Regions from separate parts of the Mesorhizobium sp. M1406 genome, predicted to be linked through region 1. Evidence: riboswitches for the same ligand, from Rfam matches in the RefSeq annotation. Region 1 holds a riboswitch; the other holds the start of a gene.
The links. Region 1 has a riboswitch for thiamine pyrophosphate ahead of NKH03_RS24245 (YkoF family thiamine/hydroxymethylpyrimidine-binding protein). Riboswitches for the same ligand answer to the same signal wherever they lie in the genome.
Positions count from the first base shown of each region.

Region 2: another riboswitch for thiamine pyrophosphate. It lies ahead of thiB (thiamine ABC transporter substrate binding subunit); the one in region 1 lies ahead of NKH03_RS24245 (YkoF family thiamine/hydroxymethylpyrimidine-binding protein).

Region 1 is NZ_JAMYKW010000036.1:27,166-38,367, reverse strand. Features, by position in the region: gene NKH03_RS24260 (tetratricopeptide repeat protein) at 1-275, shown strand, start outside; gene NKH03_RS24255 (hypothetical protein) at 342-1,097, shown strand; gene NKH03_RS24250 (hypothetical protein) at 1,094-1,339, opposite strand; partial or broken gene NKH03_RS24245 (YkoF family thiamine/hydroxymethylpyrimidine-binding protein) at 1,387-1,788, opposite strand; TPP riboswitch at 1,779-1,891, opposite strand; gene NKH03_RS24240 (hypothetical protein) at 2,111-2,446, shown strand; gene NKH03_RS24235 (LysR family transcriptional regulator) at 2,575-3,495, opposite strand; gene NKH03_RS24230 (SDR family oxidoreductase) at 3,641-4,378, shown strand; gene msrA (peptide-methionine (S)-S-oxide reductase MsrA) at 4,432-4,950, opposite strand; gene NKH03_RS24220 (glycosyltransferase family 39 protein) at 5,083-6,627, opposite strand; gene NKH03_RS24215 (hypothetical protein) at 6,972-7,295, opposite strand; gene NKH03_RS24210 (hypothetical protein) at 7,295-7,480, opposite strand; gene NKH03_RS24205 (hypothetical protein) at 7,465-7,692, opposite strand; gene NKH03_RS24200 (hypothetical protein) at 7,694-7,912, opposite strand; gene NKH03_RS24195 (glycoside hydrolase family 108 protein) at 7,912-8,643, opposite strand; gene NKH03_RS24190 (EpsG family protein) at 9,498-10,070, opposite strand; gene NKH03_RS24185 (hypothetical protein) at 10,063-10,515, opposite strand; gene NKH03_RS24180 (hypothetical protein) at 10,734-11,202, opposite strand, start outside.
Region 2 is NZ_JAMYKW010000001.1:165,122-176,323, reverse strand. Features, by position in the region: gene NKH03_RS00875 (amino acid ABC transporter ATP-binding protein) at 53-826, opposite strand; gene NKH03_RS00870 (amino acid ABC transporter permease) at 823-1,503, opposite strand; gene NKH03_RS00865 (amino acid ABC transporter substrate-binding protein) at 1,642-2,415, opposite strand; gene NKH03_RS00860 (RNA polymerase factor sigma-32) at 2,745-3,608, shown strand; gene NKH03_RS00855 (M48 family metalloprotease) at 3,649-5,118, opposite strand; gene thiQ (thiamine ABC transporter ATP-binding protein) at 5,379-6,155, opposite strand; gene thiP (thiamine/thiamine pyrophosphate ABC transporter permease) at 6,148-7,767, opposite strand; gene thiB (thiamine ABC transporter substrate binding subunit) at 8,008-9,006, opposite strand; TPP riboswitch at 9,050-9,164, opposite strand; gene NKH03_RS00835 (thiamine diphosphokinase) at 9,252-9,896, shown strand; gene NKH03_RS00830 (ABC-F family ATP-binding cassette domain-containing protein) at 9,898-11,202, shown strand, end outside.

The DNA of each region.
Region 1 (11,202 bases):
CCGATCGGGGCCTCATCTTGATGGGCAGGCATGAGGACGTCGCAGCGTTGCGTGATTTCGAAAAGGCCCTCAGCCTCGATCGCAAGAACCCCTTTGCCTATTTGGGCCGGGGCGTCATTCGGATCAGCAAGGCGGATTATGACGGGGCCATCGCCGATTTGAGCCAGACGATAAAGCTCAAACCGGATTTCGCGCCGCCTACAAAGTGCGGAGCAGAGCATGGGACGCCAAGGGCAACCACAAGCGCGCCGAGACCGACCGCAAGAAAGCGCTGAGCCTCGGGGCGAAATAGAGACAAGGTTCGGGAGGGCTGCCAGATGTCGCGTTGGAGGGCTTTGAGCGTGGCGGCGGTCGCCGCTTTGTCCTTCGTTGCAGTGAAGGTGTTGCCCTGGGTGGTCGGCTTTGCCGGCGGTAAATATCTCTACCAGACGGTGGCGAGTTCGCCCGATCCACAAACGCTGACCACAGCTCAGGTAAGGGAACAGATTGAGAGCCAGGGAAGCCAAATCTTCAAGGCAATCAAGCAGGAGTTTCCAGACGACTACGACGCCGTCGTGGAAAAGATCACGGCCGTGGCCAGACTTGGAAATGTCGATCAGATGCGAAATACGAGCAGGATGGCTGTCGCCGATCTCAGGCGAAGATACGCACCCCTGCTGTCCTCGGCTCCGGATGGCAAAGCCGCCGAAGCGCTGCGTGCACAATCGGATATGCTCAACCATGTCATGGCGCGGGAAACCGCCGCCGTCTGCAACAACTACCTACGTGAAGGGCCGGGCGCACTCAGCGCGCCGGACCAGGATTTCCTGATCGACATGGACAAGGTCGGCGCCACCCTGTTTCATGCCTTCGGTGCAGCGAAGGATGGCGGTTTGCCGGCCGCCGCTGCTAGCGACGGAGACTGGTCGCTGCTGGCCGACGCTTTCATCAATGCTGGCGGTACTCCCGCCGAGATGACTGCCATTGCCAATGTCAGCCGGGACTTCGAAGGTCTCTGCCCGGCCGTGGCAAAACTCTACGCAGCCGCCCTGTCGCTGCAGGGTGAATCCGGACGACACATCAAAACCACTCTGCTCTATGAGATCGTCCGGAATTAGTCGGATCTGCTGATCTGTGTGTCTGACGTAGAGCTGCCGCACTTCGTGAGCTTCTTTGATTGGCCAGCCATTTCCTCGAAGTTCGACGCGAAGAGATAGCCGCCGATCGCGTCCATCTTGGCCGGTTCCATCGTCCCGATGGCGCCGCTTTGGCTGCGCAGATAATGGCCGTCGACCAGCATCTTCAGTGAAGCCTCGATCAGTGCCGGATTGGTCAGCGTATCCTTGTTGGCGGCGACCAATAGGGCTGCCCGCCTCCTCGGGATGATCAACAGCGAACTGATAGCCGCGCCGCGTTGCCTCCGCGCAATTTCGTGCAGAAATGCTGGAGCGCTCATAGACGCCCGACTGCTTGAGAAAATCGATGCAGCCGTAGATCTCGTCCATATGGTCGTCGGTGCCCATCACGTAGAGCGAGAACTGCGCTGCCGCCGGCGCCGCGCACCGCCGCGATGCCGCATCCCTGCGCGGGCCGAGTGGCCCGACAGGTCCGCCAAGCGCATCGGAGCGGCAGATCGGATCATCCGGCTCGCCCGGACAGCCGCGCGAAATGGCAGCCGACAGCACGCGAGTTTGCCGCTGCGCGCCGCCACCACGAAGAGGTCGCGCACAGCGCGCCCAGCGCGCCAAGGATGACGCCGACGAAATCGTCGACCATGGGATATAGGGAAATCTGTGCGCCTGAAAACATCGCCCGCCTCGCTCCGCTGGTATTACCCAGATCAGCTTCTAGGGTCTGCGGGCTTGCCGCCCCGTCTCAGCCCCGACCGTACGGAGCACCCCCGTGGATGCGCGGGTTAATGCACCAATCAAACTGAAGTGAAAGCCATTTTTTCAGCGCGTTGCGCCAAAAAAAGCATAGCGCCAGGCCTGGTTCTTGGGTCGAAGCTGCCGATGCTGCTGGAGCGGAATTTTGTCGGGAACCTTCGCTGCCGCGACCTGTTGTCCCCACAGTCGCAATGCGATCACCTTCGTAGAAACAAGCGACGAGTTCACAGAAATGGAGACAAACCATGTTCATGAAAATCATCGCAGCTTCGGCTCTTACCGTCGGTCTGGCCATGTCAGCCATGGCGCAAAGCGCCGGTAGCAACAACGCAAATGGCGATGGCAGCGGCAGCGGGAAGTCGGTGACTGTGGAGCCGAACACCCCGGCTTCGCCGAATACGGTCAGCCCGGGTACTGTCGACCCCGGCATAACCAACAGCACGACCGGCATGCCCGGCGAAATGAATTCGAACGCAGATCGAAATTGCCCGGCCGGCCCGCAGGGTGCGCAGCCTGACGCTACCCACACGTCGCCGGGCACCTCTGCGCCGACGGTCAATGACAACCATTGCGGTAAGTAGGCCATTGCTGGCCACCGAAGAAGCCGCGAGCGCATGCTCCGCGGCTTCTTTGGGCGTCAGCGGAACCGGGCACTCCTAAACAAGGCCAAGCTGGCATTATCGACCTGTTCAAGCGGCGCGGCGCGCCGTCAGCCACCCGGCAGCGTTTGGCGTCCGGCATGTGCATGCCGCAGAAAATCGACGAAGGCGCGCACGGCCGGCGGCGTATGGCGCTGCTTCTGATAGCAGAGGAACCAGCCGGAAAACGTCGCACACCACTCATCCATCAGCGACACCAGTTTGCCGGCATCGATCAGCGGACGTACCAGCTCTTCCGCCCAGAATGCGATGCCGACGCCCTGCACCGCGGCGGCAATCGCCATGTCGCGGCTAGAGACGATCAGCGGACCGTTAACCGCGACCGAAAACCATTGGCCATCCCTGGCGAATTCCCATCTGTAGGGGCCGGCACTGCCCGGCCGGCGCCAGTTGATGCAGCGGTGTTGGTGCAAATCCGCGGGTGCCGACGGCGATCCGTGACGGGCGACGTACTCCGGCGAGGCCACGGCGAGTTGGCGCTGGGTGCCGCCGAGCGCTACGGCGACCATGTCGGCTTCAAGAAATTCACCAAGTCTGGCGTTGACATCATAGCCGGCCTCGACACTATCAATGGCGGCATCGTCGATCGTCACATCGAGCACGATGTCGGGCCAAGCCTGGTGAAAACGGCCGAGCACCGGCTCCAGATAGGTGGTGGCGGCAACACTGGGCATATGGACGCGCAAGATGCCGGCTGGCATGCCACGCAAGGCTATGGCATCGCCGACCGCCGCCTCCATCTCGGCCATGGCCGGCGCGAAGCGCGCGTGTAGGCGCGCGCCGGCTTCGGTCAGCGAGAGGCTGCGGGTTGTGCGGTTGAGCAGGCGCAAGCCAAGCCGCGCTTCGAGCTGGCGGATCGTCTGGCTGAGCGTCGATGCGGAAATCCGGAGATCTTCCGCGGCGCGAGCAAAACTGCCATGCGCGACGACAGTGGCAAAGGCCTTCAGCTCCGCATAGTCGCTACCCCGCATTATCTCGGATTCTCCAATGAGTATGATCGAATTCTATCGCATTTTCCGCAGGGCGTCTGCTGCCTAGTTTGAGGACATATCTCGAATGATGCCGATCATCGGCATCGAGCGCATCTGAACTTCTCTTTGAGCAGGAGCAACCAACATGCGGAAACTCAATGGAAAAATCTCCCTGGTGACTGGCGCCTCCTCGGGCATTGGCGCGGCAACAGCATTTGCTCTGGCGGCGCAAGGCGCGGTCGTCGTGATCGCGGCGCGACGTCGGCAACGGCTCGATGATTTGGCCAAGCGCATCCGTGATGCCGGCGGCGAGGTGCTGGCCATCGAGGCCGACATCACCGACGAGGCGCAAGCAACCGCCATGGTCGGTCGCGTCCTGGAGAGCTACGGCCGATTGGATATGCTGTTCAATGTCGCCGGCGTCGGCGTCGCCGCCCCTTTCCAGAACACCACCACGAGCGAATACCGGGCGATGGTCGATATCAACATTCTGGGTTTGCTCTATACGATCAACGCAGCGCTTCCGGCGATGAAACGGCAGGGATCAGGCCATATCGTCATCGTCTCGTCGGGCACCGGCCGCTACATCCATCCTTCGGTCGTCTATTCCGGCACCAAGCACGCGGCCAGCGCCATGGCGGAATCGCTGCGCCGCGAAATCGCCAAGGATGGCATTCGCGTCACGGTGATCGAGCCAGGCGCGGTCAGGACCGAATTCACCGCCAACATGCGCGATGACGTACGCTTGGCGGTCGAGCAAAGGTTGGGCGACATGGAGCAGTTGGAGAGCGAGGACATCGCCGCCGCAATGCTCTACGCGGTGTCGCAGCCGCCAAGGGTCAACGTCAACATCCTGACGCTCTACCCAACGCAACAGGCATGATCCACGACAGACGGCAAGATCAGGATCGGGGCCTGGCCCCGATCCAGCAAATCCTACGAAACAGCTTTTTCGTGAACCGGCAGCTTCCAGCCCGGCCTGACGAAGTGGCAGGTGTAGCCGTTAGGATATTTCTCCAGATAGTCCTGATGCTCAGGCTCGGCTTCCCAGAAGGGACCGACCGGCGCCACTTCGGTGACGACCTTGCCCGGCCACAGACCCGAGGCATCGACATCGGCGATAGTGTCCTCGGCGACGCGCTTCTGTTCGTCGCTGGTGTAATAGATCGCCGAGCGGTAACTCAGCCCGACATCGTTGCCCTGCCGGTTGCGGGTCGTCGGATCATGGATCTGGAAAAAGCGCTCCAGCAGTGTGCGATAGCTGATGTTGGCCGGATCGAAATTGATCTCGATGGCTTCGGCGTGGGTGCCATGGTTGCGGTAGGTGGCGTTAGGCACGTCGCCGCCGCTGTAGCCGACACGCGTGGAGATGACGCCGGGATAGCGCCGTATCAAATCCTGCATGCCCCAGAAACAGCCGCCGGCAAGGACTGCGCGTTCGGTCGAAGTCGCCATATCACGTCTCCTCAAAAGCAATTCCGGGGAAAGCGTGTAGCGATCTTCCGTCTGGAATTGCGCAAAAGCAAGTTGGATCTCCCCATAAATGGGCATTGTCTCTTGCTTCGTCCAGCGGACCGCCGACCTGCTTCAGTTGCTCGTTTGGGCGAGGCTGTCGATCGCATTCGGCAATTGCGGCGCGCCGGGCGGTATGGCGGCAAAGCTGACCGCCACAGGCCGCGCCCTGAGCGACCAGTCGAAAAGAACGGTTTTGACCGGGACGCTACCCAGCCACGCCTGCAGATAGGGTGGCACGTCGCGCCCAGGCCAGACCAGCAGTATGCCGTGGTCGCGCAGCCGCTCCTTGGTGATCCAGGGGGCGTACCGCATGTTCAGGTCGGTGAAGATCGACGGCTTGTCATAGGCATTGAGGCCCGCCAGCAACGCGATAAGGGTATGGCCGCCGACGATGTCGAGCCGACCGGGCGCGGCCGCGTGCCAGACGGCCTCGGCCTCATCCGATATCTGCCGCGCCGGCCAGCAGACGGCGTCCATGCGTCCACGCAAATTGCATTTCGTCCAGCGGATCCCCGCATAAGCACCAGATATGCCGATAATGCAGACGAACGCGCAAATCGCCAGCTTTCGCATCTCGACGGTGCCGAGGCGGTGGCCCAGCAAGGCAAGCGCCACAACGCCAGCAAGATTGTACATCGGCGCGCCCCAGGCCTCGCCTGCACCGGTGAACAGGGACGCCACCATGACGAGGAGCGCCGGGGCAAGCCCCATCCACAAGAGATAGACGAGGATACCACGCCCAACGGGCTCTTGCGGCGCCGCCGAGCGCCGCAGCAGCCCTGATATCGCGAGCACCAGAACAAAGCCGCAGAGCCCAGCCATCTGGACGCCGATATAGTAAAAGCGGGAACGATGGGCCAGCACCCACTGATCGCGCCAGGCGGCATAGGTCAGCGGCAGGAAATCGACGCGGTTGATTTCGACGGCCAGCGGCGCGGCGACAGCGACGAAAACCACAAGGCCAAGCCATGGCCAAGGCGTGGCGAGCCGACTGCGTGCCCGCGGGTCGGACAACAGCCAGATCGCGCCGAACAGCAACAGCAGGCCGGTGGAAAACTTGGCGTAGAGCCCGAGGCCCGATACGAGTCCGAGCGCAAGCCACCAGCCCGGCCCACCACCACGCCCTGCACGCCACAACAGCCAGCAGATAGCGGCCCAGAAGGGCATCTGCGCGTAGTCATGATTGAACTGCGGGGTCGGCCAGCCGAAGAAATAGAGAGACGGCATCAAAAGCACGGCAGCCAGCGCGCGCTTCTGCCCTATCAGGTCACGGGCCAGCAGATAGACCAGGACGAAAGTCGCCGAGATCATCAGCTGGGCCACGAAATATTGCGGCCAGCGGAACGATCCGGTCAGAAGATGGCTGGTCTCGAGCAGCCATGCGGGAAGCTGTGGATGCTTGTAGGTCAACAGCACCCATTCGCGGCCCCACATGAAGCCTTCGACAACATCGTTGGGCGGTGAGACGTTGACAAGTGCGGGCATCACCGTCCAGCACAATATCTGCATCAGGCACAAAATCGCCAGCAAATACAAGGGATGACGGATTAGACTCGACAAAAGCGATGGAGAATCGACGCCGGCGGCAGGCAATCCCGCCGGCACCCAGTTGTCCATGGATCCATCTATCCCCGCCATGCGGCGCTTAAATCACATAGTCCGGTTTGACGAACAGCCCGAACATCGAAGCTTACGAAAAAGTATAGCTATGTGCCATTGCAGCATCAAGATCGAGCAGGAGTATCGACGCTCCTCTCTCCAGGCACGACAGCGCCGCGTGCGCTCGACTTCTGGATGGCGCGCGCGGCCGTTCTCGTCATCATCTGCCTGCAGCTTCTGGTCATCAACAACCTCTCATTTGGGCCGCGCTGGCTGGCCCCGGCGCTGGAGGCCGCCCGAAACGCAAAGTAGCCCGCCCGGCGTGAGCCGAGGCGGGCAAAAAGTGCGGCCGGAGCCAGCAGCTATTCCTCTGGCGCCGGCCTGAATCTCCGCACCACAAACTCGAACAGGACGTCCGAGATCCACATGGCGCAGACGCCGATCAGGAAGGCGGCGGCCAGCGTGGTGGTGTCGTCGGCGGGATCGGGCATCGGCAGGCCGGTGATCCTGGCATAGGAGACCGCCGGCAGCGTCAGATAGGCCGCGGCAAGCGCGCCGCAGATCGGCGAGGCCACCATTTCGCGCAGCTTGTAGCGATGCCGCGACAGCGCCCGCAGAACGCCGCCGGCAAGGCCCGCCGCGACGACCGGCCCCTTGATGCCAAGCAGGTCGAAAAGATCGTTCATCACGGCCTCCATCCACAGAGCTTCTGGCCCTTTTCGTTGTGAGCCAGGATCGCCGCCACCGACGCAGCGGAAAGGATCGCCACCTCTGCCTGTGTCGGCCGGATGGGATGCCCGGCCGCGCAGAACGACCCGCCTGATGTGGTGCAGCCGGCCAGCGTGAGCGAGAGCGCTATGATTTTGACCATCTGCCCAGCCTCCCCCGGTTGTCGTCCAGCGTCCGGCCGGCGACGGCGTCGTCGATCTTCTGGGCTTCAGTGCGGGCCGCGGCGTCGGCGGCATCCTGCCTGGCCTTCTGGCTGGCCTTGCCCTTGGCGTAGGCAGTCCAGAGACCGGCGAGCGCGGCACCTATTGCAAGGAGATATGGCCAGACCTGGCCAAGCAGTGCGAGCGTTCCCATCTCATGTCTCCTTGGCCGGCGGCGCGACCATACCGCGCGGACCGTCACGCACGGCGTTGATGACGATCTTGGCAAGGGCGATAGCGCCGCTGATCTGAAGCGCGGTGCGATCGGTGACGCCGAACATCGTCCAGTCGAAGCCGACCAGGGCGCCACCGCAAATGATGGCGATCAGCGTGTTGAGGAGATTGTGCAGCGCGTTGGTGTTGAACCATGCCATCAAAAGATGCTCCCGAAAAAACCGGTGACGTGGTGCCAGAAGGCCGCGAGCGCTCCGGCCATGAGGACGAGAATGCCGGCCGCGGCCGCCGTCTTGCCGCCGGATGGCCGTGAAGGCGGCCCGGGCTGATCCGTCGGCGCCCCATTAGCGGACGTTTCGACCCTGGGTGGCTGCGATGACGGAACAGGCGCGGATGCGGCCACCGGTGCCGCGGGACGTTGCGCCGACATCAGCAGGGCTTGAGCTCGCACCGACTTGATGCGATCGGACCAGCCGCGCCCGAATGTTGCCCATGTCGGCAGCCGTTTGAGAAACGCCAGCCGCGCATCGCAAAGCGCATCGATGATGACGCCGGCCGGCTTTGCCTCGACTGCCGCGAGGGTCGCCGGTCCGATCCGGCCGTCCTGGGCAACGCCCACGGCCGCCTGCAAATATTTCGCCGCCCGGCCAGGCCCGCTGTTCACCGCGAAATCGAACACGGCAAAGTCGACGCCATTAGGCAGTTCGGCGCCGAGCACGGCGTCCCAGTAGAAGCGGCGGTAGATCGTGGCAAGCTGCGCGTCGCCGATGCTGCGGAGGTCCGCCTTTGTCGCGTCGGCCTTCACGTAGCGTCGGAAGTTCGCGAGCGTGACACCCTTCATGGTGGCGCCGCCGGGATCGGCCGGATTGTCCGACCAACCGCCTTCCGATTTGAGGACGAGCGCAAGCGCCCGCGCGAAGTTGCGGTCCATGGAGATGGTTCCTTTCGGATCGGTTTTTGCTAGGCTGGGAAGGTGGACACGATGGTTCGATTTGCTCACGACATGTCCCGGCCAGGGATGGACCGGAGGATCATGGCGTTGATTGGCGCAGCCATACTGGAGGGCATGGCCGTGGTGTTCTGGTCAGGACGCAAATCCTGAGGAGAGAGGGGCAAGATGACGGACAACGTCCAAGGTGCGATCACCGACGCCTGCAAAATCGCAGCGGCCGGACGCAACCTGCCGGGCTCGTAGTGAGGCGCATCGCAGCAATATCTTTCGTGCTTGTTGTTCTCGCGCTATGCGCCACGGCCTCAGCCATCTACTCAAGGCTGAAGGACGGGCTTTCCGTAGCCTGTTTCATCGCTTGGAATGATTTCGGCTGCCGTTGCGATCGGATCGGTATCCGGGCTCATTTGGCAGTTTACGTAGTCTCAAATGCGAACTTCGCTGGACGGGTTCTTTTGGCTCGCTCCTCGTGCTGCCAATTTCGGTGACCCTTTATGCCTCAGTTGCGTGGACGGTCGCCTGGTACTTTCTTGGCTGGCAATGACGATCCGCACGCATCGAGCACAACAGAGCAGGTGCTGCACGCAAGCCCTCGTCACTGCCCGGCCGCCGTCCGATTTGAGAACGGTCGCAAGCGCCGGCGCGGGTTGGTCCATGGTGATGGTTCCTTGAAGGTTGAATATGTTCTGCGGGGCCGATAGAGGATTTCACGGTCGAAGAGATGCGACACGAGAAAGCAGCCCACAGCACCTCAATCGATGCGCAGAGCGATGCTCAAGCGGTGATTAGGCTAGACCGAAGGGCAGCGCGAGAACTGAGCAAGCCGTGGATATGAGTTAGGCGCCTTGCCAACGACTGGACGAGTGAGTTTCACTACGCGGATCGGTCTGCCGAAAAAACCGGCGCGGCGCGGTTATACGGGCATACAGCGTCACGAGCACCACCGGCAGCAAAAGCATCGGCATCATGGCGACTCGGTTGTAGTAAGGTAGTCCGCTCGCCAACATGTATATAACAGTCATGAGGACACAATACTTTCCCAAGCGCTCATCAGACTTCTTTGCCGCCCTCTTAATCAATAAGACACTGGCGATGCATTGGACTAACGAATAGGCAAAAAACAGCGCCTTGAACCCTATTCGATAGCTCATAAACATGTCGGAGGAGTACTGAGTGTATAGGCCAGCCTGCGCCAAAATCGGAGTAATTATTACATTCGAAATATCAGGAACAAAATCTGTAATGTAACCCGCGAAAATCAAGGTAACTGCGCCAACGATCAATTTTCCTGAACGTGGAACAAAATCTGCCAAGACATAGATCGCAACGAATAGAGCAGCGCTATAGTGGCTGCCGATCGCCAAGGCGGCAAAGAGGATGGCTCGGTATTTCTTGCCGTCATTAATCATTAATCGCGAGGAAGAACGCGAGAATGAAGATAAGCGAAAACCCTTGACGCAACGTGTTTTGGCCCAGTTGCTCGAACCATGGCAGCATGATCAGGCCGACAGCCGATATCGCACCAAGGACTACGCTATCGCTTTGTCTGACCGAGTAAAGATAGTAGACTGAGACCATGACCATGCTGTTGGCTAGCATGCTGTCAGAAATCGAAAACCCTAGGTTGGCGTATAGCCAATGCATGGCGATGAACACAGGTTCATGCGCCACAGCCGTCATATAGACTAGGAACGTTGCTCTTGTCGCATAGGCGAAATCTCTCGAGTAGGCGACGATATCACCTTCCAAGGCATACGAGGCATAATTCGCATAGTCGGTTCGAGAAACCGCGAAGAAGAGCACCGGGGCAAGAAAGAGCAACTTTGGGAACCAGAATTGGCGAATGGGCCGCATTCGAAACGCCTTTTCGATTCTTGGCGACACGTGCAATAAACACCTTCATTATTGTCATGTGAAACGCAAGATGCCGACGCCCTCCAAATTAAGTTGCCGGCCAGCGCTACGTGGGCCCGCCAAACATGGTCCTCGTGGTGATCGCCAAGCACGCCGCCCGTGGATCAACGTTGAAAGCGCCTTCGGTGCTTGCCGACCGGCGGTCCCGATTGCGGGCGTCAAAACTCAATGAACTCAACTGTCACGCAAAGCCCTATCAGAGTTCTGCCTGCGCCGACTGAATTTGAGTTGACGAATATGACGTCGCCCGGCTCCAGGTCAGCGCCGGCTGAGTTGGCAGCAACAGCGCCGTCGCGCATGACGAGCGCCGTCAGCCCTGTTGCGCTGGTATCAATGGTCGACACGTTTGCCGAAGCACCTGCCCGGAAGCGTCGCAAGATCAGATTCCGATAATTGGCCGCATCGGCGGCAGCATCGGCAGTCGCTTGGTAGCTGGCCCGAACAATCCGGCCACGGCGACGCGCTACGAACACGCCCTTGTTTATCAACCCGGTTGCAGCATAATCGCCTAGCTGAGCGGCGATGCTTTCGCCGAATATGTACTTCTGCGCGTCACCTTGGAGTGTAACCACTCCCTTGACGTGATTGGTTTTCCCCCATCTAAGGGAATATGGATAAAGCAGATAT
Region 2 (11,202 bases), on a different contig from region 1:
TTGCGCCGGGTTTTTTGCTTTTGGGAGGATAAGGCTGAAGCGAGGATCGCGCTTACGGCTCGCCGCCAGCTTCCTTCATCGCCTCCTGCTTCAGCGTCGCAATGAACCGCTTGGTCCGCTGGTGCTCCGGATTGCCGAACAGCACCTCCGCCGGCCCCTTCTCGACGATGACGCCGGCATCGAGGAACACCACTTCCTGGGCGATCTTGGAGGCGAGGCGCAGGTCATGCGTCGCCATCACCATGGTCGTGCCTTCGCTGGCGAGCTTGCCGAGCACGTCGACCACCTCTTGCGCCAGTTCCGGGTCAAGCGCCGAGGTCGGCTCGTCGCAGAGCAGCACTTTCGGCGACGGCGCCAAGGCACGAGCGATCGCCACGCGCTGCTGCTGGCCGCCCGACAGTGTCGCCGGCCAGGCATTCGCCTTGTGCACCATCCCTACTTTTTCCAGCAGGGCGAGCGCCCGCTGGCGTGCCCTCTCCGGCGGCCATTTCAGCACCGTCACCAGCCCTTCCATGACATTTTCGATCGCGGTGCGATGCGGAAACAGCTGGAAGTTCTGGAACACCATGCCGGTCTGCAGCCGCAGGCGCTGGATATCCCTGGCCGGAATCCTGCCGCCGGGGTGGAATTCGAGCGCCTCGTCGCCGATGCGCACCGTGCCCGAGGTCGGGATCTCCAAGAGGTTGATGCAGCGCAGAAGAGTGCTTTTGCCGCCGCCCGACGGCCCGACCAGCGCCGTGACGCTGCCTTCGGCAATGGTGACCGTCACGCCCTTCAGCACAAGATTGTCGCCGAAGCGTTTCTCGATGTTGGTGAGGCCGATCATGAGCGCGCCTCCAGGAAGCCGCCATAGCGGTTGAGCCGGATTTCCAGCCGCGTCTGCAAGGCCGACAGCACCGAACTCATCGCCAGATAGAGGATCGCCGCTTCGACATAGAGGATCAGCGGCTCATAGGTGGTGGCGACGATGCGCTGCGCCGCCTGGAACATTTCCGGCACGGTGATCGCGGCCGCCAGCGACGTATCCTTGACCAGCGAGATGAAAGTATTGGAGAGCGGCGGCACCGCGACGCGGCCGGCCTGCGGCAGGATGGTGCGCCGCATCGCCTGGCTCCAGGTCATGCCGATCGAATGGGCTGCCTCCCACTGGCCCTTCGGCACCGAGCCTATCGCAGCGCGGATGATTTCCGACGTGTAGGCGCCGATGTTGAGCGTGAAGCCGATCAACGCCGCCGTGAAGGCGTCGAGCAGGATGCCGACCGACGGCAGGCCGTAGAAGATCAGGAACAGCTGAACCAGGAGCGGCGTGCCGCGAAAAATCCAGACATAGAAGCGCACCAGCGCGACCAGGGGCTTCGGTCCAAACAGCCGGGCGAGCGCGGCACCCAGGCCGACCGTCAAGCCGAGAGCGAAGGACAACAGCGTCAGCGGCACGGTGAAGATCAGCGCCGCCCACAACAGCGAAGGCAGCGACTCCAGCATCAGTTGCAGCCAGTGCGGCACGTAAGATTCTCCAATGGTCGAGGCGGCTCATCAAGGCGTGAATGCGTCGGACATATCACGACAAAAGCGGCGGCCGGTCAAAGACGGTCCGCCGCTTGATATGTCTGGTGGGCCGGGAGACCGGCCCGCCTCACAGGATTACTTCGAAACGTCCTGGCCGAAATAGGTGTCTGCGATCTTCTGATAGGTGCCGTCGGCCTTTATGTCGGCCAGTGCCTTGTTGATCGCCGCAACAAGTTCCGGATCGCCCTTGCGCACGATGACGCCGGAATAGTCGGCGTTTTCTTCTTGCGCGGCAATCTTTACATTGGCGTCGGGCTTGTGCTTCTTGAAGTCGAGGAACGACAGGCTGTCATTGATGGTGGCGTCGGCACGGCCGGTCAAAAGCAGCTGGATCGACTGGTCGAAGCCATCGGTGCCGACCAATTCGGCGCCGTTCGCCTCGGCCAGCTTGCCGAAATTCGAGGTCAGCGACTGCGCCGACTTCTTGCCCTTGAGATCGGCGAACGTCTTGATGTCGGTATTGTCGCCGCGCACGATCAGCACCGCCTTGGAGGCAATGTAGGGATCGGAGAAATCGTACTTGGCCTTGCGGGCGTCGGTGATGCCGACTTCGTTGATGACGGCGTCATAGCGATTGGCGTCGAGGCCGGCGATCAGCCCGTCCCACTTGCCTTCGAGGAACTCCACCTCGACACCGAGCTTGTCGCCGATCGCCTTGGCGATCTCGACATCGAAGCCGACCAGCGCGCCGGAAGTGTCATGATAGGTGAATGGCGCATAGGTGCCTTCCGTACCGACCTTGATCACCCCGGCATGCTTGATCTGGTCGAGATTGGCGCCGGCATGGCCCGCGGTGACGGCCAGAGCCTGCAGCGTTCCGGCGACAATGAGCGACTTGAGCCATTTCATTTTTCTGTGATCCCGTCCTTGGCCTGATATCCGGCACGTTGTGAAAGCTGGAAACTGACAGATGCAACCGGAAAAAATAAGGAACATGATTTCAAAAATGGCACATTTCTGAAATCAGATTCTCGAAATGGCGTTTCTTGGCGGCACTCGAAGTCGTTACCCGCCCGTGCGGACATGGTTCGAGCAACACGATCCGCCTGGCAACAACCAGGGAACCATTCCCGCACACCGCACGTTCTGGCTGTTCTAGGGCACGACGCCGTCATTTCAACCCGGGCGCCAGCCAAGTTTGCAAGGTCATCCGCATCGCCTGAGCCAGGGAGCGCCTCATGATGGAAGACACGGCAGGACGGGTCATGGTCCGCGCGGCAATGAAGGCTCCCTACCTCGAACGTGACGAAGAGCACCGGCTGGCATTGCTCTGGAAAGAGGACAACGACCAGAACGCGTTGCACAGCATCACCGTCGCCCATATGCGGCTGGTCATTTCCATGGCCTCGAAATTCCGCCACTACGGCCTGCCCCTCGGCGATCTGATCCAGGAGGGCCATGTCGGCCTGCTTGAAGCCGCCGCCCGCTTCGAGCCGGAGCGCGAGGTGCGGTTTTCGACCTATGCGACGTGGTGGATCCGCGCCTCGATGCAGGACTACATCCTGCGCAACTGGTCGATCGTGCGCGGCGGCACCAGTTCGGCGCAGAAGGCGCTGTTCTTCAACCTGCGGCGTCTGCGCGCGCGACTGGCGAATGGCGCCGAGCCGCTGTCCAACGCAACGCTTTATCGCGAAGTGTCGGAGGCACTAGGCGTCTCCGAAGCCGATGTGGCGATGATGGATTCGCGGCTGTCGGCGCCCGACTCCTCGCTCAACATGCCGGTTGCCGACGACGCGGGTTCGACCGAGCGCATGGATTTCCTGGTCTCGGACGATCCGCTGCCCGACGAGATCGTCGGCGACAAGATCGATGTCGCGCGCCGCTCGCTCTGGCTTAGGGAGGCGCTACGCGCGCTCAACGCGCGGGAGCTCCGGATCATCGAGGAACGTCGGCTGAACGACGAGGGCGCGACACTCGAAGCGCTCGGCGAAACCCTCGGCATATCCAAGGAACGTGTCCGCCAGATCGAGGCCCGCGCCATGGAAAAGCTCAAGGTAGCGCTGGTGAAACAGAACCCGGAGTTCATGGCGACCGCCGCCTGATCCGCAACAGACGTCCAGCGGATGAATTTCCGGCTGGCTCTTACTTGTCGGTGACGATCTTGACCTTGTCGCCGGCGGAAACCGCGGCACCCGGCGACAGCGCATTGAGCACGCGGAACAGGTCGAGCTTGCGGTCGACGCCAACCATCTGGGCCGAAAGCGAACCCATCGTCTGGCCCGGTTGGACGGTGACGACGCGGATGTGCAGTGGCTTCAAAGCAGCCTTTTCGGCAGCACTGAGGATCCTGAACGAGCCGCTGACCGAACGCGCCACGGTGTCCAACGTGGTGCTGGCCGAAGGTGCCGCGGTCAGCAGCCTGTAGACCTGGCCACCGGCACGGATCACGGCAATGTCGAACTGCCAGCCTTCGGCGCCGGCATGCGCGGTCGCCGCCTCGTTGCCGTTGATCGTCTCCTGCCTCACGCTGCTGTCGTCGAGGCCGGCCACCCACCCGCTGCGGATATAGTCGGTGAGCGCGCGGTTCTTGTCGATCGAGACGCCGTCGAAGCGGATCGCCATATCGCCGGGGCCGGTTGCGGTCACCGCGGCGGCCGAATTGTCGATGATGAAGCCCTGCGGCACCGAGAAGGATACGCCGAGGCCCGGATGCATGAAGGTTTCGCCGCGCACATAGCCTTCCTCGGGCGTGTCGCCATAGAGCAGGCCGTCTATGCCGGCGAGGAAGGAATCGCGATCGCGCGTACCGACGCCGGGCGCGCCGAATTGGCGGGCAAGGCGCTGCGCCAGATCGATGCGCTGCGGCGTGTTGGGGTGCGTGGCCAGGAAGTCGAGGCTGGCGTCGGTGGCGCCGCTGATCGAACGGAAGTCCGTATAGGCCGACATCGACTGCAGGAAGCGGCCGGCGGCGAAAGGATCGTAACCGGCTTCGCCGATCGATTTGATGCCGATGGCGTCGGCTTCCAGCTCCTGATTGCGCGAGAACTGCGCCAGCCTCAGCTTGCCCCGAATCAGCGCCGCCTTGGCGGTCGGGCTGCCGCCGAGCACATCGGAAACCACCTTGGTCGCCAGGCCTTCCTCGGCCTCGAGTTGCTGGCGCTGCAGGCCGTGATTGGCGGTGACGTGGCCCATCTCATGCGCGATGACAGCGGCAAGCTCTGCCGAATCATTGGCCAGCGCCAGCAGGCCGCGGGTGATGTAGAGATAGCCGCCCGGCAGCGCGAAGGCGTTGACGTTGGGCGAATTCAGGATGGTGATGCGATAGGTCTGCGTCGGGTTGGCCGACACCACGGTCAGATTGCCGACCACCTTGGCGACCATGCGCTCGAGCTTGGGATCGGAATATTCACCGCCATAAGTCGCCAGAATGCGCGGGTGCTGCGCCTTGGCCAGTTCGGCGAGCTTGTTGTTGGCGCCGACATTGTCGACCGTGATCGGCTTGTCGGAAGGCTGGAAGCCGGACTCCTGTACTTCCGGCGGCATGAACATCTGGCAGCTCGCCAGCGCCACGGCAAAGCCGGCCAGCGCAAGAAAACGCGCCAGCGGATTCATTCGTAGTCTATCAACGCCGATCGCCAGAACGGCTTCCTTTCGGGTCCCGGCGCATGACCACGAAAACCGGGGGCGATTTTCGGAACATGTCATGCGCTATCTCAAACGGCTGCAGCATCCGTTGCCCGTCCCTTAGGGCACGAGCGGCGGATGCTGCAGGCAAATCACGGCCTGTGCCGGACCAGTAGGGCGGACCTAGCCACACTCCTCCAGTCATGGCAAGCAAGCGCCACATCGCCTGGAGTCGGTTTGACCGTAAATTATGTCCGCTTCCGGGCAATATCTCGTGATACACCGCCACTCGCGCCCATATAGCGCCGGAACGCTTCCGGACCAGCCCCGGTGAAGAAATCATCCGCTTTGCCGACTGCCGCCACCAACCCGTTGTCGAGAAACACCATGTGTTCGCCGATACGGCGGGCGTCTTCAGGCTGGTGGGTGACAAACAGCACCGTCATGCTCCGCTCGGCATGAACGGCGGCGACCATATCCAGCATATCGTCGCGCAAAGCGGGCCCGAGCGAGGCGAAGGGTTCGTCGAGCAGCAGCACCGGCCGGTCGCGCACCAGAACGCGGGCCAATGCGACGCGCTGGCGCTCCCCGCCGGAAAGTTCGCGCGGCAGGCGCTTTTCCTTGCCCCCAAGGCCGGTTCGCGCAAGCGCCTCGGCGATCGCGGCGCGGTCCGTTTCGGTCAGCCGCAAGGCTGGCGAGCGGCCGAGCCCGACATTCTGCTCGACGGAAAGATGGGCGAAGAGGTTGTTCTCCTGGAACACCATCGATACCGGGCGCACCGAGGCCGGCTCGGCGCTGACATCAGCGCCGCCGATCAGCACGCGGCCCGACTGTGGCATCTCGAAGCCGGCGACCAGATTGAGCAGCGTCGACTTGCCCGACCCGCTCGGCCCCATGATCGCGGTGATCTTCGACGTGGCGAACTCGACATCGAAGACCAGCGGCGTCTCGCCGTAGCTGAACGCCACCTTGTCCAGCCGCACCGGCGCGCCTTTTTCAAGCCCGCTGGCCTTTCCATCAAGCATCCCGGACCCTCTCCCTTCCCAGCGAGTGCGCCGCCACGATCAGGGCGAGGCAGACGAGGCCGAGCAGCAGTGCCAGGCCGGCGGCATCCTCGGTGCGGTAGCTGCCCATGCGCGCCAGGAGAAGGTAGGGCAATGTCTGCACGGAATCGCTGCCGAACAAGGCAATGACGCCGAGATCGCCGAGCGACAGGGCCATGGCGAAAGCGAAGGCGGTGGCGAGCGGCCGCCGCAGCGACGGCCAGTCGACCAGCACCAACCGGTTCCAGCCCGCAATGCCGAGCTGTGCACAGAGCCGTTCGTGACGCTCACTGGCCGCGTCGTAGGGGGGACGGATGGCGCGCAGGGCGAACGGCATCGCCATCACCGCGTTGACGGTGACGACCATGACCGGGCCGATGGCGAAGACATCGCCGACATGGCGCAGCAACAGGAACCAGCCGGCGCCGACGACGATCGGCGGCACGACCAGGACGAAGCCGGCGCCTGTATCGGTGGCATGCTCAAGCATTGTCCGGGGGCCAGCCCGGCGGTTCAACGCAAGCGCCCGGCGCGCCACGGTCAACGCCAGCGATAGCATCACCGAGAGCAGTGCGGACAGGAAGGCCAGCACCGCACTGGTCAGAGCCGCCTGCCGCACGGTGGCCTCGCCGGCCAGCCGGCCGAGATCGGCACCCAACCCGGCCGTCACCGTCGCCGCCATCGGCCCGACGACGAACAGCAGCGCCAAGACGATGACCATGGCGTTCAGCCAGGTCTCGCTCCTCTTGACCGAGAGATAGCGGCGTTGCGCAACCGGCAGGTTGGTGTCGCCGACCACATTGGCGCCCAGCCGCGTCAGGGCCAGCACCACGATAAAGGTCAGGGCGATCTGCAGCAGCGTCAGCGTCACCGCCCGCGCGGGATCGAAATCGAAGCGCAGCGCCTGGTAGATGCCGACCTCCAGCGTCGTCGCTGCTGGCCCGCCACCGAGCGTCAGCACAATGGTGAAGGATGTGATGCAAAGCATGAAGACTAGCCCGGCGACACCCGGCAATGCCGCACGCAGCGTTGGCCATTCGATCAGCCTGAACGCCGGCCGCGCTGCAATGCCGAGTTGGCTCGCCAGCCGCCATTGGTCGGCCGGTATAGTCTGCAGCGACTCGAGGAACAGCCTTGTCGCCAGCGGCAGGTTGAAGAAGACATGGGCGACGAGAATGCCCGACAGGCCGTAGATGCCCGGCCAGCTTCCACCGCCGATCACAGTAAACACGCCAGCGAAATAGCCGGCGCGGCCATAAAGCGCCAGCACGCCGAGGGCCGCGACGATGGCCGGCAGCGCCAACGGCACGGCGAAGATCTGCAGTATGAAGGCGCGGCCAAGGAAGCGTGGATGCCGCGACATCGCCCGCGCGACAAACAGCGCAGGGACGACGGAGAGGAGCGTCGACAATGCCGCTTGCCAGAGCGTGAAGCGCACGACGCGCAGCAGATAGGGATCGAAGGCTGCCCAGGCGCCCGAGAGGTCGTGGCCGCCTTCGAAAAGCAGGCCGGCAAACGCGCCACCGATGAGCAGCGCGATTGCGGCGAGCGCGAGGATGCCGGCGCTGATGCGGGGGTCAGACGCGCGTTGCACGCTGGACCACCTGACTTGAGGTTCTTAGCGAAGGCCGCGTTCCTTCGCGCCCCCCTCTGTCCTGCCGGACATCTCCCCCACAAGGGGGGAGATTGGCAGTTTCCGCGCCTCGCTCATTCCAGCAACGTTGGCGATTGGCGAAATCGCCGACGACAGCCAATCTCCCCCCGTGTGGGGGAGATGTCCGGCAGGACAGAGGGGGGCGCCGTAGGGCACTCATCTTTCGATCATAGGACCAAATTACTTGCTCATCACCGTCAGCCACTCATCTACCCAGGCCTTGCGGTTGGTGGAGACCTCTTCGGGGCTGAACAGCAAGGTCTTGGTCGGCTTGACCAGTTTGTCGAAGGCCGGGTTGAGCGGCTTGTCGGTCTTCCCTGCCGGGAACATCCAGTTGGTCTCCGGGATGGCATCCTGGAACTTCGGTCCGGTCATGAAGGCCATGAACTTCTCAGCCAGTGGGTTTTTCGCCCCTGTCGTGGTCATGCCCGCCACCTCGATCTGCAGGTACTCGCCCTCCTCGAAGGAGGCCGCCTGGTAGCGCTCGGTGTTTTCCGCCACCATGTGGTAGGCCGGCGACGTCGTGTAGGACAGCACCATCGGCGCCTCGCCCTTGGTGAACAGGCCGTAGGCCTCGCTCCAGCCCGGCGTCACGGTCAGCACTTTCGCCTTCAGCTTGGCCCAGGCTTCCGGCGCCTTGTCGCCATAGACCGACTTGACCCACAACAGCAGGCCGAGGCCCGGCGTCGAGGTGCGCGGATCCTGGATGACGATCTTGTCGTCGGCGCTGCCTTCTACCAGTTCTTTCAGGCTCTTCGGCGGGCTCTTCAGCTTCTCCGTGTCGTAGACGACAGCGAAGTAACCGTAGTCAAAGGGGACAAAAGTGTCGTCGCTCCAGCCACCCGGCACAGTGGCATCCGCCACCGCGCCATGCGGCGCGAACAGGCCGGTGGCCTTGGCATCGGCGGTAAGGTTTGTGTCGAGGCCAAGCACGATATCGGCCTTCGTTGATGCGCCTTCCAGCTTGACGCGGTTGAGCAGCGCGACGCCATCGGCGACCGAGACGAACTCCACATCGCAGCCGCATTCGGCCTCGAATTCCTTCTTCACCACCGGACCCGGACCCCAGTCCGCGGTGAAACTCTCATATGTGTAGACGGTGAGTTTGTCCTTGGCCAAGGCCGGCCCGGACAAGACCACGGTCATTGCTGAGACAAGAGCGTATAAAAGCGTGCGCATCGGCGCCTCCTTCGTTCGAATTGAAAGGAATTGAGGCGTCGGACTGTCCGAAACGTCTAATCCCTCCGCCGGTACAAACCGGATCAGGTTCAGCGGGTTGGCGAGACTGCCTCTCAGCCGGTCCGCGAAGATCGCGTCCGGCACCCCGTTAGAGCGTTTCGACACATAGGCCCGGCCGATCCCTCACGCAAGTGGGAGTTTGCCGCCTTCCGTTTCCGGTGCCGGGCTGGTAAGGGCCACACGATATGAGCACATTCACCATCCTGCTTGGCGGCGACCTCATCCGCACGCCACGGCTCGACCGCCAGGTCGAAGGCTCCCGCGTGATTGCCGCCGACGCCGGCATCGGTCATGCGCGGCTGCTCAGCCTAGTCCCGGAACTGTGGGTGGGGGATTTCGATTCCGTGCCGGCCAACCTGCCGGAAAATCTCGCCACTGTCCCCCGCCGGACCTTCCCGGCGGAAAAGGACCAAACCGATGGCGAACTGGCCATCGCAGCCGCACTGGAGCTCGGCGCGACCAGCCTGGTGCTCGCCGGCGCCTTCGGCGGCAAGCGCGCCGACCACGCTTTCCTGCATCTTGCGCTTGCCCTGCGCCTTGCCGAGGCCGGAACGGAGGTGCTGCTGACCAGCGGCGCCCAGGAGGGCGTTCCCCTGCTCCACGGTAGGGCCGGTTTCGACTATGCCGACGGCACGCTGTTTTCGGTGCTAGGCTTTTCCGAACTCGCCGGCCTGACCGTCGCTGGCGCCAAATGGCCACTAAACCACGTCAAGGTGGCGTTCGGTTCGTCGCTGACCATTTCCAATGAGGTCAAGGGCTGCCTCGAAATCGCGCTCGGCCACGGCCGCGCGATGCTGCTCGCTCATCCCTTTCCCTTACCTGAAAGCTGACATGGCCCCGCCCCTTCTCAACCTCGACGGGATAAAACTGACCTTCGGTGGCACGCCGCTGCTCGATGGCGCCGCCTTGACCGCTTCTGCCGGCGACAAGATCGCGCTGGTCGGCCGCAACGGGTCGGGCAAGTCGACGCTGCTGAAGATCGCCGCCGGCCTGATCGAGCCGCAGGACGGCGAGGTGTTCCGCCAGCCTTCGGCGACCGTCCGCTATTTGCCGCAGATGCCCGACATGGAGGGTTTTGCCAGTGTCCGCGCCTATGTCGAGGCCGGACTTGGACCCGCCGACGACCCCTACCGCGCCAGCTATCTGATGGAGCATCTCGGCCTCTCGGGTGAGGAGCGGCCGAACGACCTGTCCGGCGGCGAGGCAAGGCGCGCGGCCCTTGCCCGGGTCATGGCGCCCGAACCCGACATCCTGCTGCTCGACGAGCCGACCAATCATCTCGACCTCTCGGTGATCGAATGGCTGGAAGAGGAGCTCGTCCGCACCTCATCGGCACTGATCGTCATCTCGCACGATCGCCGCTTTCTCGAGCGTGTATCGCGCGCCACCGTCTGGCTCGATCGCGGCCAGACGCGCAGGCTGGACAAGGGTTTTGGCCATTTCGAGGAATGGCGCGACCTGGTGCTGGAAGAGGAAGAACGCGAGCAGCACAAGCTTGGCCGCCAGATCGTGCGCGAGGAGCACTGGCTGCGCTACGGCGTGACGGCGCGGCGCAAGCGCAACATGCGCCGGCTGGGCGAGTTGCAAACCATGCGCCAGCGTTTTCGCGGACATCGCGGCGCCGAAGGCTCGGCCACCATGGTGGCGAGCGACGCCGCCGAATCCGGCAAGCTGGTGATCGAGGCCAAGAATATCGAGAAGAGTTTCGGCGATCTCACCGTGGTCAAGGGGTTTTCGACCCGCATCCAGCGCGGCGATCGGGTCGGTCTGGTCGGGCCGAACGGCGCCGGCAAGACGACGCTCTTGAAGATGCTGACCGGCGAGATGAAGCCCGACGCCGGTTCGGTGCGGCTCGGCACCAATCTGGAGATCGCCACGCTCGACCAGAAGCGCGAGGCCGTCGACCCGCAGGAGACACTGGCGCAGTATCTCACCGACGGGCGCGGCGAGAACCTCGTCATCAATGGCGAGCAGCGCCATGTCGTCTCCTACATGAAGGATTTCCTGTTCAAGCCGGAGCAGGCGCGTACGCCGGTGCGCGAGCTGTCCGGCGGCGAGCGAGCGCGGCTCTTGCTGGCGCGCGTGCTGTCCCGACCGGCAAACCTGCTGGTGCTCGATGAACCGACCAACGATCTC